3 regions of the Mesorhizobium sp. USDA 4413 genome follow, and region 3 is predicted to be linked to each of the others. Evidence: predicted binding sites of a transcription regulator. Region 3 holds the regulator's gene; each other region holds the start of a gene.

Region 1 (4,954 bases), 1.3 Mb from region 3:
GACGTGCGCGCCTTCAACAGGTTCGAGGGCAGCCTACGGGTCGCTGCCCAGGTCGGGATGACCCGCTCGATCCTGCCAGGGTGGCTCGAAATGCTGCTGCAAGTCTTGCCCCGATCCTCGATCCACGTCGAATCCGATTATTCGCCGCAGATGATATCGGATCTGAGTCTGGGAAACCTCGATATTGCCGTGGTTTATGCTCCGCGCTACCTGCCCGAGATCACGTATGACCAGCTGATGGTCGAGGAATATGTGATGGTCTCGACCATTGCGCGCCGACTTTGCGACGTAAGCCCCGACAGTTACATCCGTCCGGGTTATACCGTGGCGCTCGAGAAGGCTCATGCGGAGGCGCTGCCAAACCTGACCGCGTGCCGGCTTTCGATGGGTTCGGAAACGCTGGCGGACAATATGCTCAGGCGGGCCGGCGGTACATGCTATATGCGCGCCGACGATGCGCGTCGCTTCGCCGCCGAACGGCCCTCCTACATCGTCGAAGAAGCTCCAACTCTGCATCAGCCCGTCTACACGGCGGTCCTCGCGCAACGTCGACATGAACCGATCATAAAGAAAGGCGTTCGCGCGCTTCACCTCGCCGTCATGTCGCTGGAAGGTTGATCGATATCATCGATCGTAAAGGCCTGTGGTACCTTCTGTATCGAACGCAGCCCTGCTAGCGATCTCGGCTCGTTAAACGCGGGCCAGTTGATGAACGCCTTCAATTTCTTCTCCTCTTCCTGCCTACCCGACCCATCATGGGGGCGCCTGACGCTGATCTGCCGCCGCATCGCACGACGTAAAGACAGTCGTCTTCTCCCCAAAGAGCGCGCAGGTAGGCCCGTTCAAAGGCTGGCCAATTCATCATGCTGCATCTGGTGATCGACGACGCTCCGGTCGTGCGGAATTACTCGATCTCCTCACCGCCGACGCGACCGGATGACCTGTCGGTGCTATTTTGAAACGGCCGAGAAAGCCTCGAACTAGAAGCGGCGCGATGACGTCCGCATCAAACTCGAACAGCCATCGGAAAGCGAAAACTAAGTCGCGGAAATGTCGAAGCTAATTCGGCCTTTTAGGAAAGCCTCGGACAGAGGCGTTTTGGGCGAAAACGGAGTAACGATTCCTGCTGCATCAAGTTGCATCACCGCGATCGTTAGGCGATCCAAACTGCAATTAATCTCCGCTAAGGACCTGATATTAGAGGTTTAATGGTGGGCCCGGAGGATGTGTGCAAGCTATTGATTTTATTGATTTTTTCGCGGGCACAAATCGAGAATCTTCCCGTATTGTCCCGTATGGTTCCGCCGCTTATGTAGCCTGAAGCCCGAACCGCCAGGGGATTTCACAACGTCCATCCCATTGTTAGCTCTGTCGACCACCTACGTCTCGCCGGTGCCAACCGCAAAATGGGGCCGTTGCCGGCCTGGCGGTTTCGGCTGACATTTGCGATAAGCTGCGGTTCGCAGGCGATCTCACAGCCCTCATTCGCAGTCAAATTCGAGAACCAAGATAGCGGCCACTCGTCAGCGTCACGCTCGGCGAACTTGTGTTAGAAAACTCCTTAGGGCGGAGCGCCTCTCAGGGGGAAATGCACGACTTATCAGCCGCTTCTCCAGCGCAAATTCCCCTGCTGAGCGACGAGTTTTCACAAGTCAACCTCTTTTCGTGCTTTGTTGTCTACTGCGGGAGGGCCAAGCCAAGATCGGAGTATATCGGCCCGAGTTCCTCATCGGTCAGTAAACCGGGCGAGGCGGCGATGCTCGGAAAATTGCCCACCACGAAGTAGAGCAACAAGATCGTAGGCAACGCGAATAGCGTCTGGTCCTCTAGCCGATCCTTGATGCGCCCCATGATGAAATCCTTGGTGTTCAGCCAAAGAAGGATGTCTTCGATTGAACTCTCGCCGGCCAGTGGGAGGTACGCGTCGATCAGCTCGCCGTCGAAAGTGGTGACAGTCGCGTCTACGCCGATCTTGTGTCGGTAGTACATGGATAAGGCGTCGATCAATGCTTTGACGCTCTTGACCGATGCGTCGATGAGGTTGCCAACTTGACGGAAGTAGTCGTCAGTCGCTTCGATCAACGCCATCGCCTTAGCCGCAGCCCGCATCATCTCAGGCGTCGATTTGACGCTCGGCTTATAGATCGTATCGTGGGTGACTTCGCTGAAGGCGTGTTGCAGCAGCGTGCGGACCTGGATCTCGCACGGAATGTCCAGCGGTATAGGAACGCCCTCGAAGACTACCCCCGCTTTGGCCCGAACCACGTAGTGGACCGACTGATAGCCGAACTCCCAAGGCTTGCGGGCCCGCTCCTCGGCGAAGTCCCGGGCCTTTTGCCAAAACCAGTATCTGTCGCCGAATTCGGTGATCGCCTTCTCGACGATGGGTATTTCGTCTGAGGTGAGCACGACGAACCGGATTCCCACCTTGTCCTCGATATCATCATACGGGCTTGCATAGCCCTTGCCGCGATAGAGTGCCTTCTGGATAAGCGACTTGTTCTCCTTCAGCCTGTGCTTAACCGGAAGGCGCAAGAACAGATCCGGCGCCTCCACCTGGGTCGAGAGCCCGTCGATGACCGCGTGGACGATGAACCTGCCCCAGGCGTCGTAGTACTGCTGCTCCGCCTCCCAGCGCCGCAGGATCTCGAGCTCGGTCGTCATAGCTGTTCGGTGACTGGCCTGCGGACCGTGATCCTGGTCCAACTTGCAGCCTCGCTATCGGAAACATCGCCAGGCGGGACATCCTCGATTGTCACGGTGCCATTGCGTATCGCGTCCGGGGACGCCGAGAACTCGATGTCTGGACCAAACTTGTACTTCCGGCGCCGCAGCCTACCACCCATCTCGCTAATATCCCGAACCACGGCTCTATCGGTCGGGAATTTCTTGGCCTCGAGGAACCTGTTGAATGGGTCGCGCAATTCGGGTGGCAGATACGCTTCGCCGAACTGTTGCGAGGTGAACGTTGGTGCTTGATCTACCTTAACGAAGGCGAACAGCGCGTCGCCCAGATCCCTTCGGAGATCTCGGTCATTTATCGATGTGCGAACGAATTCCTTGGTGAGGTCGAAGAACTTCGCGGTTTCATATTTTCCGTTCTCAGGAAAGGCGCAGCCAAGAAAGCCGTCGTAGAAATATACGGCCGCGTTCTCTCGGCGGGCGGCAGTGATATTGCTGTCAAATACGAAGCATCGCCAACTTGTGCTTGCCGTGACGGCGACATCTTCAGAAATGAACAGGGCAAGCTTGTAAAGTCTCGTGGCTGGCGTCAGGAAGATGTTCTCGAGAAATTCGGTCACAATTTTTGCGGCATCTAATCGGCGTTGAAAGCCGGACTGCATCTCCGCTTTGATCACCCCTACGAAGGGCTTTCCATCGGCACCGACTTTCCCATCGAAGACTAGAAGCATTCCCCCGGGAATCCCTCGTGATTTCTGTGCGTCAGCGAGAGCATCTGCCATGTGCTTGGAGATATCGGGAAAATCGGTGTCGGCTGCGAGAACAAGACGTCGAGCCGTTCCAACAACGCTTGCGTCGTCGGTCTTCACTATCCGCATCTCTATGCTCTTGGACTGTGCAGAGAGCGCTTCGGTGATACGCATCCCAAAATGACTAAGAGCCTTGGAGTCTAGAACTTCAAGTTCCTTCCCGTAGGATGGTGGCACTACATTAGGCCCGTCTTTCCTCTGGAATACCTCATGCATGACAACTCGGCCGATTGAAAGATTCTCAACAAGCAAAACTCGATCCCCTCCGAAAATACCGAGGAACATTATTCGGAACGGGTTAAGAAAGGATATCAGAACAGATCAAGAACGCAAGGGCCACGCGTGCAGGAAAAATGGCGGCCGTTCCTAAACGCAACCAGCCAGTATCGCTGACCTTCTCGACCCCAACCACGGTGTCTGAATTTTTCACCCAGACGAAAAAGTGCATGCGTTCAAAGCTGCAAGGCCTGGAATTGTCTGTTGGAACGGCTATCAACAGAGCCATTGCAGTCAGTAGAAGGATATACCATGTCCCGAGAATGAGGTGGCCCATCTGATCGACTTTACCGCCGATATCGTCTCCGACTACGTCAGTAAGAACGCTGTGCCAGTTACCTGCCTGCCCGAGCTTATTGAGAGCGTAAACTTGTCGCTTTCCAGAGTTAAGTAACCTGTCGAACCAAAAGCCCCAGCCCAAAACGATGTGGTCAATCCGAAGCGGTCGGTGTTTCCCGACTACATCATCTGCCTTGAGGACGGAAGAAATTCAAATCGCTCAAGCGGCATTTGGCTACGCATTTCGGTCTAACGCCCGATGAATATCGGGAAAAATGGGGACTGCCTCCGGACTACCCGATGGTCGCTCCCACCTATTCAGAAAGCCGCTCCAGTCTTGCCAAAGCGCTCGGTCTTGGCCGCAAGACAGCTACGAAGAAGAAAGCGCCGGTCAAGAGAGGACGAGGACGCTAGTCCGTCGTTTCAAGTGGGGAGAGCCAGCAATTGAGGAACGATCGGCAATCCCGCCGGCACCGGTCGCGCTTACGGCCTGGACGCCGAAGCTCTGTTGCCCGCGCTTCCCGCGGCCGGACGTTTGCAGTCGCATCACTAGCAGTCGCTGGCCTGGCGGCTTCAGCATATGCCGTTTTTCCCCTCGCTGCGGACAGCCATGGCGATCTTGGAGCGACAGTAGCCAACTGGACTGCCGCCAACCCACAGACCATTATGGGGACGGCATCGGTTGTGGACGGTGACACGATCGAAGTCCACGGTCAGCGCATCCGCTTTAACGGAATCGACGCGCCTGAGAGCCGCCAGCTCTGCAAAGATGCAAATAGACTGGATTATCCATGTGGAAGTCGATCCACCGAGGCCCTCGACACCTTTTTTGCCGCATCTCGCCCGGTACAATGCAACTTCGTCGCATGGGATAGGTACCACCGTTTCGTGCGCGACTGTCGTCGCGC
Region 2 (4,954 bases), 4.1 Mb from region 3:
TGCGCATGGCGTTCTGAAACATCTCGACATTGCGGCGCGTCTGTTCCTCGAGCGCCTTCATCGGCGTCTTCATCATGTCCATCGGCGTCTTGCCGAAGGCGCCTTTGAGCTGCTCGCGGAACCGCTCCTGTTCCTTGGAGAAGGCGATCATCGACTGTTCGAGGAAGCTCGGCACGATCATCTGCATCTGATCGCCGTAAAAGGAGATGAGCTGGCGCAGGAACGGGATCGGCAGCATGTTCTGCCCGTCCTTGTTTTCCAGCTCGAAGATGATCTGCGTCAGCACCGGATGGGTGATGTCGTCGCCCGTCTTTGCGTCCTGGACCGTGAACTCCTCGCCCTTCTTGACCATCTCGGCCAGGTCCTCGAGCGTCACATAGGTGCTCGTGCCGGTGTTGTAGAGCCGGCGATTGGCATACTTCTTGATGACGATCGGGTCGTCTTTTGCGGCCATCCGAATCCTCCCCAGGACACCGGCACCTTTAGGAGTAAGCGGCCGGTAACGATTGCGCCCTTAACGAGGATAAGCGCAAAAGCGTCACAATTCCAAGCGGTTTGTGCACTGCGGCATCATTTAATGCTGCGCAGCCATTGCAAAATCCGCCGCATGGCCGACGTCACGTTACCGCGACCGGCGCGCGCTCGGCTTGCCGCGCGTGACGGCCATGCCCATTTCCGGTTTGACTCAAGGGTTCGAACGGGCAAGAAAGTCCTGAAGCGAGCTCGAAAATACGACACCTCGAAGCCTGGAGAAGAAAATGTCCGCTTCCAATTCAATCGTCGTCGCCAGCGCCGCCCGCACCGCGGTCGGCTCCTTCAACGGCAGTTTCGCCGCCACGCCGGCGCATGAGCTCGGCGCCGTCGTCATAAGGGAACTGCTTGCGCGGGCGAATGTCGAGGCGGCGGAAGTAGACGAGGTCATCCTCGGCCAGGTGTTGACCGCCGCTCAAGGGCAGAACCCCGCCCGCCAGGCCTCGATCAATGCCGGCCTCCCGAGGGAGACCACCGCATGGGGCCTCAACCAGGTCTGCGGCTCGGGCCTGCGCGCGATCGCGCTCGGCATGCAGCAGATCGCCACCGGCGACGCCAGGGTGATCGTCGCCGGCGGCCAGGAATCGATGTCGCTGTCGCCGCACGCCGAGCATCTTCGCGCCGGCGTCAAGATGGGCGACTACAAGATGGTCGACACCATGATCAAGGACGGCCTGTGGGACGCCTTCAACGGCTACCATATGGGCAACACCGCCGAGAACGTCGCCCGCCAGTTCCAGATCACCCGTGAAACCCAGGACGAGTTCGCGCTGGCATCGCAGAACAAGGCGGAGGCGGCGCAGAAGGCCGGCAGGTTCAAGGACGAGATCGTCGCCGTCACCGTTAAAGGCAAGAAGGGCGACACCATCGTCGACCAGGACGAGTATATCCGTCACGGCGCGACGCTTGACGCCATGACCAAGCTGAAGCCCGCCTTCGACAAGGACGGCACGGTCACCGCTGCCAATGCGTCCGGCATCAATGACGGCGCCGCCGGCGCGCTGCTGATGACCGAGGCCGAGGCTGCAAGGCGCGGCATCACCCCGCTGGTGCGCATCGCCTCCTGGGCGACCGCCGGCGTCGACCCGGCGATCATGGGCACAGGCCCTATTCCCGCCTCGAAGCGCGCGCTGGAAAAGGCCGGCTGGTCGGTCAAGGATCTCGATCTCGTCGAGGCCAACGAGGCCTTCGCCGCGCAGGCCTGCGCTGTCAATCAGGGCATGGGCTGGGACCCTTCGATCGTCAACGTCAATGGCGGCGCTATCGCCATCGGCCACCCGATCGGCGCTTCGGGCGCCCGCATCTTCAACACGCTGGTCTACGAGATGCGCCGCCGCGGCGCCAAGAAGGGCCTTGCCACGCTGTGCATCGGCGGCGGCATGGGTGTCGCGATGTGCGTCGAAGCGCTGTGAGTTCAGCGAATAGGGGAATAGCGAATAGAGGAAGAAAAGCGTCGCGCCGCGGGACATCAGATCCCTACTCGCTATTCGCTACTCCCTATTCGCTCAGCCGATTTTAAAGGGAGGACCACATGAGCAAGGTAGCAATCGTCACGGGCGGATCGCGCGGCGTTGGTGCTGCAATATCGGTCGCCTTGAAGAACGCCGGCTATTCGGTCGCGGCCAACTATGCCGGCAATGACGAGGCGGCCCAGAAATTCAAGGCCGAGACCGGCATCCCGGTTTATAAATGGTCCGTCGCCGACTACGAGGCCTGCGCCGCCGGCATCAAGCAGGTCGAAGCCGATCTCGGTCCGGTCGGGGTGCTGGTCAACAATGCCGGTATCACCCGCGACGCCATGTTCCACAAGATGACGCCCGCGCAGTGGAAGGACGTGATCGACACCAATCTCTCCGGCGTCTTCAACATGACGCATCCTTTGTGGAGCGGCATGCGCGACCGCAAGTTCGGCCGCGTCATCACCATCTCCTCGATCAACGGCCAGAAGGGCCAGGCCGGCCAGGCCAACTACTCCGCCGCCAAGGCCGGCGACATCGGCTTCTCCAAGGCCCTCGCCCAGGAAGGCGCCCGCGCCGGCATCACCGTCAACGTCATCTGTCCGGGCTATATCGCCACCGACATGGTCAAGGCGATCGACGAGAAAGTGCTCAGCGAGCGCATCATCCCGCAGATCCCGGTCGGCCGCCTCGGCGAACCGGAAGAGATCGCGCGCTGCGTCGTCTTCTTGGCTTCCGACGAGGCCGGCTTCATCACCGGCTCGACCATCACCGCCAATGGCGGCCAGTATTTCGCCTGACCCCGGTACTTCGCTCGGCATCATTCGTCGCCGGGGCGCCCCCGGCACCGGAGCCGCCTTTTTTGTCCGCCGGCCGGGCCGGCGTGACACCTTGCCTCAATTCGGGACGCAAAAGTTAACGGCCGCTGCACTTCTTGTGCGCAAGTGTCCACACAAGCTGTGAATTATCGGTGGGCGAGCTGTGGATAACACCATATCTAGGGGTGAACAAACCGGGAAACCGTCGGATCGCTGATTCGTCGCCGATTCGTTCCGGCTTTGGCCGAAAAGTTAACGGCGAGCGGCCCGAGCATCGCTGAAATCGTAAAAAGCGATTAAGAAAGTTCAACAATTACATAAGCTTGACCAAGCACCCCAAGCCGGCCGCGACCGGTCACCGGCAAAGGTTAACGACGGCCTGGCTCCAGCGGAGGCGAAGCATGAAATGGGCCAATCTCTCCGATTCAGCATGTGGTGAGACTCATCGTCAAAAAATCCACATATAGCCGTGAACAAAACCTGAATCAGAACGAGTCAGCGATTCGTCGCCGATTCGTTCCAGACTCGTTCCAGCCGTTAACGGCAGCCGATTTTGACCGGGCTGCCGCTTCCAGCCTGCCCCCAGACGAACATTCCGCTTTCGCTCGGCGCGCTAAATCCCTATGTGTCGGCTGTCACACGCGGCGGCGCCGCCGCGCCTCCGACCAGAAGCGGCAGAAAGTCTTATTTCCGAGCCGATGAACATCCAGCCGAAACACTCCCAGCCGCTGATCCTTTCGGGCCGCGACGTGACGGCCGTGCTAGGCCCCACCAACACCGGCAAGACCCATCTCGCCATCGAGCGCATGGTCGCGCACGAAACCGGTATCATCGGCCTGCCGCTGAGGCTGCTTGCCCGCGAGGTCTATGCGCGCGTCTGCGAGAAGGTCGGCGCCCACAAGGTGGCGCTGATCACCGGCGAGGAGAAGATCGTGCCTGCCGGCGCGAAATATTCGGTCTGCACGGTCGAGGCGATGCCGCGCGAAACCGACGCCGCCTTCGTCGCCATCGACGAGGTGCAGCTCGCCGGCGATCTCGAGCGCGGCCATATCTTCACCGACCGCATTCTGCATCTGCGCGGCCGCCAGGAGACGCTGCTTCTGGGCGCGGCCACCATGCACGGCATCCTGCAAAAACTGCTGAAGGGCGTATCCGTGGTCACGCGGCCGCGCCTGTCGCACCTTGCCTATGCCGGCTCGAAGAAGCTCACCCGGCTGCCGCGGCGCACGGCGATCGTCGCCTTCTCGGCCGACGAGGTCTACGCCATCGCCGAACTGATCCGCCGGCAGCAGGGGGGTGCCGCCGTCGTGCTCGGCGCGCTCTCGCCGCGCACCCGCAATGCGCAGGTGGAGATATTCCAGTCCGGTGATGTCGACTATCTCATTGCTACCGACGCCATCGGCATGGGCCTGAACCTCGACCTCGATCACGTCGCTTTTGCCCAGAACCGCAAGTTCGACGGTTATCAATACCGCAACCTGACCGCCGCCGAGCTCGGCCAGATCGCCGGCCGCGCCGGCCGGCACCTGCGCGACGGAACCTTCGGCGTCACCGGCCAGGTCGACCCGTTCGACGAGGATCTGGTGCAGAAGATCGAGGCGCATGATTTCGATCCGGTGAAGGTGCTGCAATGGCGCACCGCCGATTTCGATTTCACCAGCCTCGACGCGCTGAAGCGCTCGATCGAGGCCAGCGCGCCGGTCGAAGGCCTGACCCGCGCGCTGCCGGCGGTGGACGCGCAGGCTCTGGAGCATCTGTCGCGCGATAGCGCCATCCACGCTTTGGCCACCGGCAAGGAGCGGGTGGCGCTGCTTTGGGAAGCCTGCGCGCTGCCCGACTACCGCAAGATCGCGCCCGCGCAGCATGCCGACCTCATCGCCTCCATCTATATGGACCTTGCTCGCCATGGCCATGTCGATGAGAATTACATGGCCGAGCAGGTGCGGCGCGCCGACACGACGGACGGCGACATCGACACGCTGTCGCACCGGATCGCGCAGATCCGCACCTGGACTTTCGTCTCCAACCGGCCGGGCTGGCTGGCCGATCAGCTACACTGGCAGGAAAAGACGCGCGAAATCGAAGACAGATTGTCGGATGCGCTGCATGAGCGGTTGACGAAACGCTTCGTAGACCGCAGGACTTCCG
Region 3 (4,954 bases):
GTTCGAACTGCGAGACGGCCTCACCATCCCAGGAAAGGCCAAGCCAGGTCAGACCGTCGAGAATGGCGGCCGTAGCGGCTTGGGTGGAGCGCTCGCGATCGGTGTCCTCGATACGCAAAAGCATCGTGCCGCCGGTGTGCTTGGCATAAAGCCAGTTGAACAGCGCCGTGCGTGCCCCGCCAATATGCAGGTAGCCTGTTGGCGAGGGGGCAAAACGTGTGACGACCTTGTCGGACATGGAACTCTCGAAGAAGCACTGAAACGGCACATTTCGCGCGGGCTTCCACGCGACCGGCGTTCATGTAGCATAGGCGGTCTGGGGCGCAAGGGGCAGACCCGATGGCTGGACGTGGCGGGGGCGCGGAGGAGGGCGGAGGAACGACAGCAGGCGTCAGCGAGCGCCTGATGTTTGCTCATGCCGCGTCCACTGAAGAAGCGCCATTTTCGCTTCCGGAACTCCATCCACCCGCCGAGCTGCCGCCGCCCGGTTGCGGTGCGCTACAGCCGGCCTCGCCAACAGCCGTCGTCAGCAGGATCCGCAAACAGCTTGGCCGCGTTTCGCTTGCTGCGCTGCGCCGAAGCGTTGCGGTCGCTGCCACCACCGAGCTCGATCGTGGCGTCGGCTTTCTGCTGGTGCCGGTGTTTCTGGCCGCCGGTGTCATCTACTACTTTTCGCTGAGCACCGAGCCGGATCTCTACAGGCCGCTTGCGGCCGTGGCGCTGATGGCTGTCTGCGCGGCGGTCTCGCGCTCCTGGCAGAGAACGCATCTTCTGTTCATGGCAACGCTTTTCTGCGCCTTGGGCTTTCTCGCGGCCAAGGTGGAGACCTGGCGAATGGCGACCCCGATGCTGGGCTCGGAAATCCAGACAAGGCTGACGGGCCGGCTCGTCACCGCGGAGGCGATGGCCAACGGCCGTGTCCGGCTGACCATCGACCTTATTTCCACGGACCATCCGAAGCTGCGTTACGCGCCGGACCGCGTCAGGCTGTCGGCACGCAGGATCCCGCCCGGCATGACGGCCGGATCGATGCTGACCGGCTATGCCAAGCTGCTGCCGCCGACGGGCCCGGTTCGGCCGGACAGCTACGACTTTTCCTTCGACAGCTATTTTGCCGGCATCGGCGGCAGCGGCTTTTTCCTGGGCGACCCGAAGCTGGTTGCGCCGGTGGAGGCGCCTTTCGGCGCGCGCGTCGCCTCGGCAGTCGAAAATGCGCGCGAAGGGATCGCCGATCACATCAGGAGCAGCATAGGCGGGTCCGAGGGCGAGATCGCGGCGGCGCTGATCGTCGGCGTGCGCGCCGGCATTCCGGAGCCAATCAACGAGTCGATGCGGCGCACCGGCATCTACCACATCATCTCGATCTCCGGCCTGCACATGGCGCTGGTCGCCGGCACGATCATGGTCCTTTTGCGCGGCGCCTTCGCGCTGCTTCCGGATTTCTCCTCGCGCCGGCCGGTGAAGAAATATGCCGCCGGAATCGCGCTCATCTCGATCGCCGCTTACCTCGTCATCTCCGGCATCGTGGTGGCGGCCGAGCGAAGCTTCATCATGCTCGCCGTGATGCTTGCCGCCGTGCTCTTCGACCGTGCGGCGCTCACGATGCGCAACCTGGCGATCTCGGCAATCGCCGTGATCCTCGTCTCGCCGCACGAGGTGGTCGGCCCGAGTTTCCAGATGTCCTTCGCCGCCACCGCCGCCCTGGTCGGCGCCTATGCCGGCTTTGCCGACTATCGCGCCGGCAAAACGATCGCGCCGCCGGCAAAGCGTTCATTCCTGGGATTCCTGTCGCGAAAACTGGCGGTTGGAGTGGGCGGCGCCGCCGTGACGTCGCTCATCGCGGGCAGCGCGACATTGCTGTTTGCGATTTGGCATTTCCAGCGCGTGTCGCCGCTCAGTCTGCTCGCCAATCTGGCGGTCATGCCGATCGTGTCACTGATCGTCATGCCGTTTGCCGTGTTGAGCGCGCTGGCCATGCCCTTCGGTTTCGACGGCCCGTTCCTCTTTGTGATGGGCAAGGGACTGACGGCGATGATCGCCATTTCGGCATGGATCTCCGAACGCTCACCGGTCGACGCCGTCGGGCTGATCTCGATCCAGTCGGTGCTGCTGGCGACGATTGCGCTGGTCATTGCGACAATGGCCACAACCTGGCTGAGGCTTGCCGCCGTTCCCTTCGCGCTTGCCGCGCTGCTGGCCATTCCGCATGTCCGCACGCCGGATGTGCTCATTTCCGAGGACGCGCATCTGGTGGCGATGCCGATCGGCGGTGGCGAGCTTGCCGTCAGTCGCGCACGCGCCAACGAGTTCACCACCGACAATTGGAAACGGGCGCTGAAAGCCGAGGAAATCGTGCCGCCGGAGACGTTCGCCAAAGATGCGCTGGACATCGTCGATCCCGTCGATCTGCCGCCCGGCTCGCCCTTCTACTGCACGGGTGATCTTTGCATCGGCCGGCATCCGTCCGGCGCCATCGTCGCACTCGCTGAAACCCGCGACAGCGCCCGGCCGGCCTGCGGCTTTGCCGACCTCGTCGTCATCAACGACGCCACCGCCTACAATCCCTGCCGCGATCCGCGCGTGCTCGTCGTCACCAAGCGGCAGTTGGCGCGCGACGGCAGCGCCGCCGTCTTCTTCGATCCCCAATCGGCAACCGCGCGACCGGCCATCCAATATGCTGTCGAGCAGCCGTACCGGCCTTGGCACGAACAGCGCAAGTATACCCGCGAGGCGAGAGGACTGCCGCCTTATCAAAAGCCTCAGCGGACGGATGCGAAACCTTCGCAACCGGATCAGTAGCGGCGGATCAACCCGACGAGCTTGCCCTGCACCTTCACCCGATCCGGTCCGAAGATGCGGGTCTCGTAGGCCGGGTTGGCAGCTTCCAGCGCGATCGAGGCACCCTTGCGGCGGAAGCGCTTGAGCGTCGCTTCCTCATCATCGACCAGCGCCACCACGATCTCGCCCGGGCTTGCCGTGTTGGCGTTGCGGATGATGACCGTGTCGCCGTCGAAGATGCCGGCCTCGATCATCGAGTCGCCTTTGACCTCCAGCGCATAATGCTCGCCGCCGGCGATCATGTCCGGCGGCACCGTGATCGAATGCGTCTGGTGCTGGATGGCGTCGATCGGGACACCGGCGGCGATGCGGCCCATCACCGGAATGGATACGGCCGAGCCGGCATCGTCGTCGTTGCTTGGCGTCGGGGCGCGCGAGGGCGCAGCCGGCTTGACCTGACGGCTGAGATTGTTCTGACCCAGGCTGCCCTGGATGACGCTTGGCGAAAACTTCTTCGCCGCATTGAGGCCGGGTGCGATCGAGTCGGGCAGGCGCAGCACTTCCAGCGCCCGCGCCCGGTTCGGCAGCCGGCGAATGAAACCGCGTTCCTCCAGCGCCGTGATCAGCCGGTGGATGCCGGACTTGGAGGCGAGGTCGAGCGCTTCCTTCATCTCGTCGAAAGACGGCGGAATCCCGCTTTCCTTCAGCCTTTCGTGGATGAACATCAGAAGTTCATGTTGTTTGCGCGTCAGCATGGCGGCCCCCACGGGTTCTGAAACCAGAATCAGAAAAACAAACCCAGAACAAACACTATCTGTTCCAGTTGTGTTCCGCAACCGTTTAAAGTTTAGTGAACTCGTTGACGATTTGTTCAGCGTAACATCAGAACGCTGCATTCGGCGCCGGTCTCGGCTGCCGGCGCGAAGGGCTCGCGCACGATCAGGCCGTTGGCGTCGGCGAGCGTTCTGAGCATCGAGGAGTCCTGGATGCCGAACGGGGTCGCGACGAGCGTGCCGGCGTCCTCGCGTATGACGGCGCGCACATAGTCCTGCCTGAGATCGTTGGCCTGCATCGCTGCGCCCAGCCGGGCCGTTCGCAGCTCCTGCCTGTGGTCGCGGCCGCCGAGCCTGGCAAGCAGCGGCTTAAGGAACAGCTGCGAGCAGACGATGCTGGCCACCGGGTTGCCGGGCAGGCCGATGCAGCGGACATTGCCAAGCCGGCCGAACATCAGCGGTTTGCCGGGGCGCATGGCGATCTTCCAGAAGTCGAGCCGCATGCCTTCACTGGTCAGCACGTCATGGATCAGGTCGTGGTCACCGACCGAGGCGCCGCCGAGCGTGACGATGACATCGGCGTTCGCCTCGACTGCTTTCCGGACCAGCGCCGCGATCGCTTCCTTACGATCGGCGGCGATGCCGAGATCGAGCGCACGCGCGCCGACCGACTGGGCGGCGGCGGCGACGCCATAGGCGTTGGATGAAATGATCTGATCGGGGCCGAGCGCGCTGCCCGGCGGCAACAGTTCATCGCCGGTGGCGATGATCGCGACCAGCGGCCGGCGCACGACATTCAAGGCGGGATGGTTGGCCGAGGCTGCAAGCGAAAGGGCCGCCGCGTCGAGCACGCGGCCCTTTTCGAGCACCACGTCGCCCTGGACGAAGTCGAGCCCGCGGCGGCGCACATTGCGTGCTTCGGCCGTCGGCTCCGTCACCTCGATCTGGCGGTTGCCGAGATCGCGGACGTTTTCCTGGATGACGATGGTGTCCGCGCCTTCAGGCAGCGGCGCGCCGGTGAAGATGCGCACCGCCTGGCCTTCGCCGACAGTCCCGGAAAAGCCGCGCCCGGCGGGCGCCATGCCTATGACCTCCAGTTGCGCCGGCGCAGAAGCAACGTCGGCGGAGCGTACGGCGTAGCCGTCCATCGCCGAGGCGTTGAAGGGCGGCTGGGTGCGCAGCGCCACAACCGGTTCGGCGAGAACCCGCCCGGCCACGTCCGCCAGCGGAACGCTCTCGCCCGGCAAAGGTGCTGCGCCGTCGAGCAAGCGTTCGAGCGCTTCGGCGACTAGAACGAGGGCCATCAGGCACCCGCCTTGTAGTCGCCCGACTTGCCGCCGGTCTTTTCGACCAGCCGGATACCGGAAATCACCATGCCACGGTCCGCCGCCTTGGCCATGTCG

The links. Region 3 encodes LexA, which represses DNA repair genes until DNA is damaged. Its sites were predicted from a motif close to TGTTCNNNNTGTGTTCNG; they were not measured.
Region 1: the regulator LexA is predicted to act here: its motif matches at 3,804-3,821, upstream of ACVMIM_RS27760 (nucleoid-associated protein).
Region 2: the regulator LexA is predicted to act here: its motif matches at 3,322-3,339, upstream of ACVMIM_RS01435 (helicase-related protein).

Annotation. Positions count from the first base shown of each region.
Region 1 covers NZ_JBVPRP010000001.1:5,700,577-5,705,530, forward strand. The annotation lists gene ACVMIM_RS27750 (LysR family transcriptional regulator) at 1-618, shown strand, start outside; gene ACVMIM_RS27755 (GTP pyrophosphokinase) at 1,678-2,664, opposite strand; gene ACVMIM_RS27760 (nucleoid-associated protein) at 2,661-3,707, opposite strand; partial or broken gene ACVMIM_RS27765 (Ros/MucR family transcriptional regulator) at 4,015-4,460, shown strand; gene ACVMIM_RS27770 (thermonuclease family protein) at 4,713-4,954, shown strand, end outside.
Region 2 covers NZ_JBVPRP010000001.1:277,702-282,655, forward strand. The annotation lists gene phaR (polyhydroxyalkanoate synthesis repressor PhaR) at 1-454, opposite strand, end outside; gene ACVMIM_RS01425 (acetyl-CoA C-acetyltransferase) at 759-1,943, shown strand; gene phbB (acetoacetyl-CoA reductase) at 2,063-2,788, shown strand; gene ACVMIM_RS01435 (helicase-related protein) at 3,505-4,954, shown strand, end outside.
Region 3 covers NZ_JBVPRP010000001.1:4,413,653-4,418,606, reverse strand. The annotation lists gene gltX (glutamate--tRNA ligase) at 1-238, opposite strand, end outside; gene ACVMIM_RS21570 (ComEC/Rec2 family competence protein) at 340-2,799, shown strand; gene lexA (transcriptional repressor LexA) at 2,793-3,533, opposite strand; gene ACVMIM_RS21560 (molybdopterin molybdotransferase MoeA) at 3,650-4,855, opposite strand; gene moaC (cyclic pyranopterin monophosphate synthase MoaC) at 4,855-4,954, opposite strand, start outside.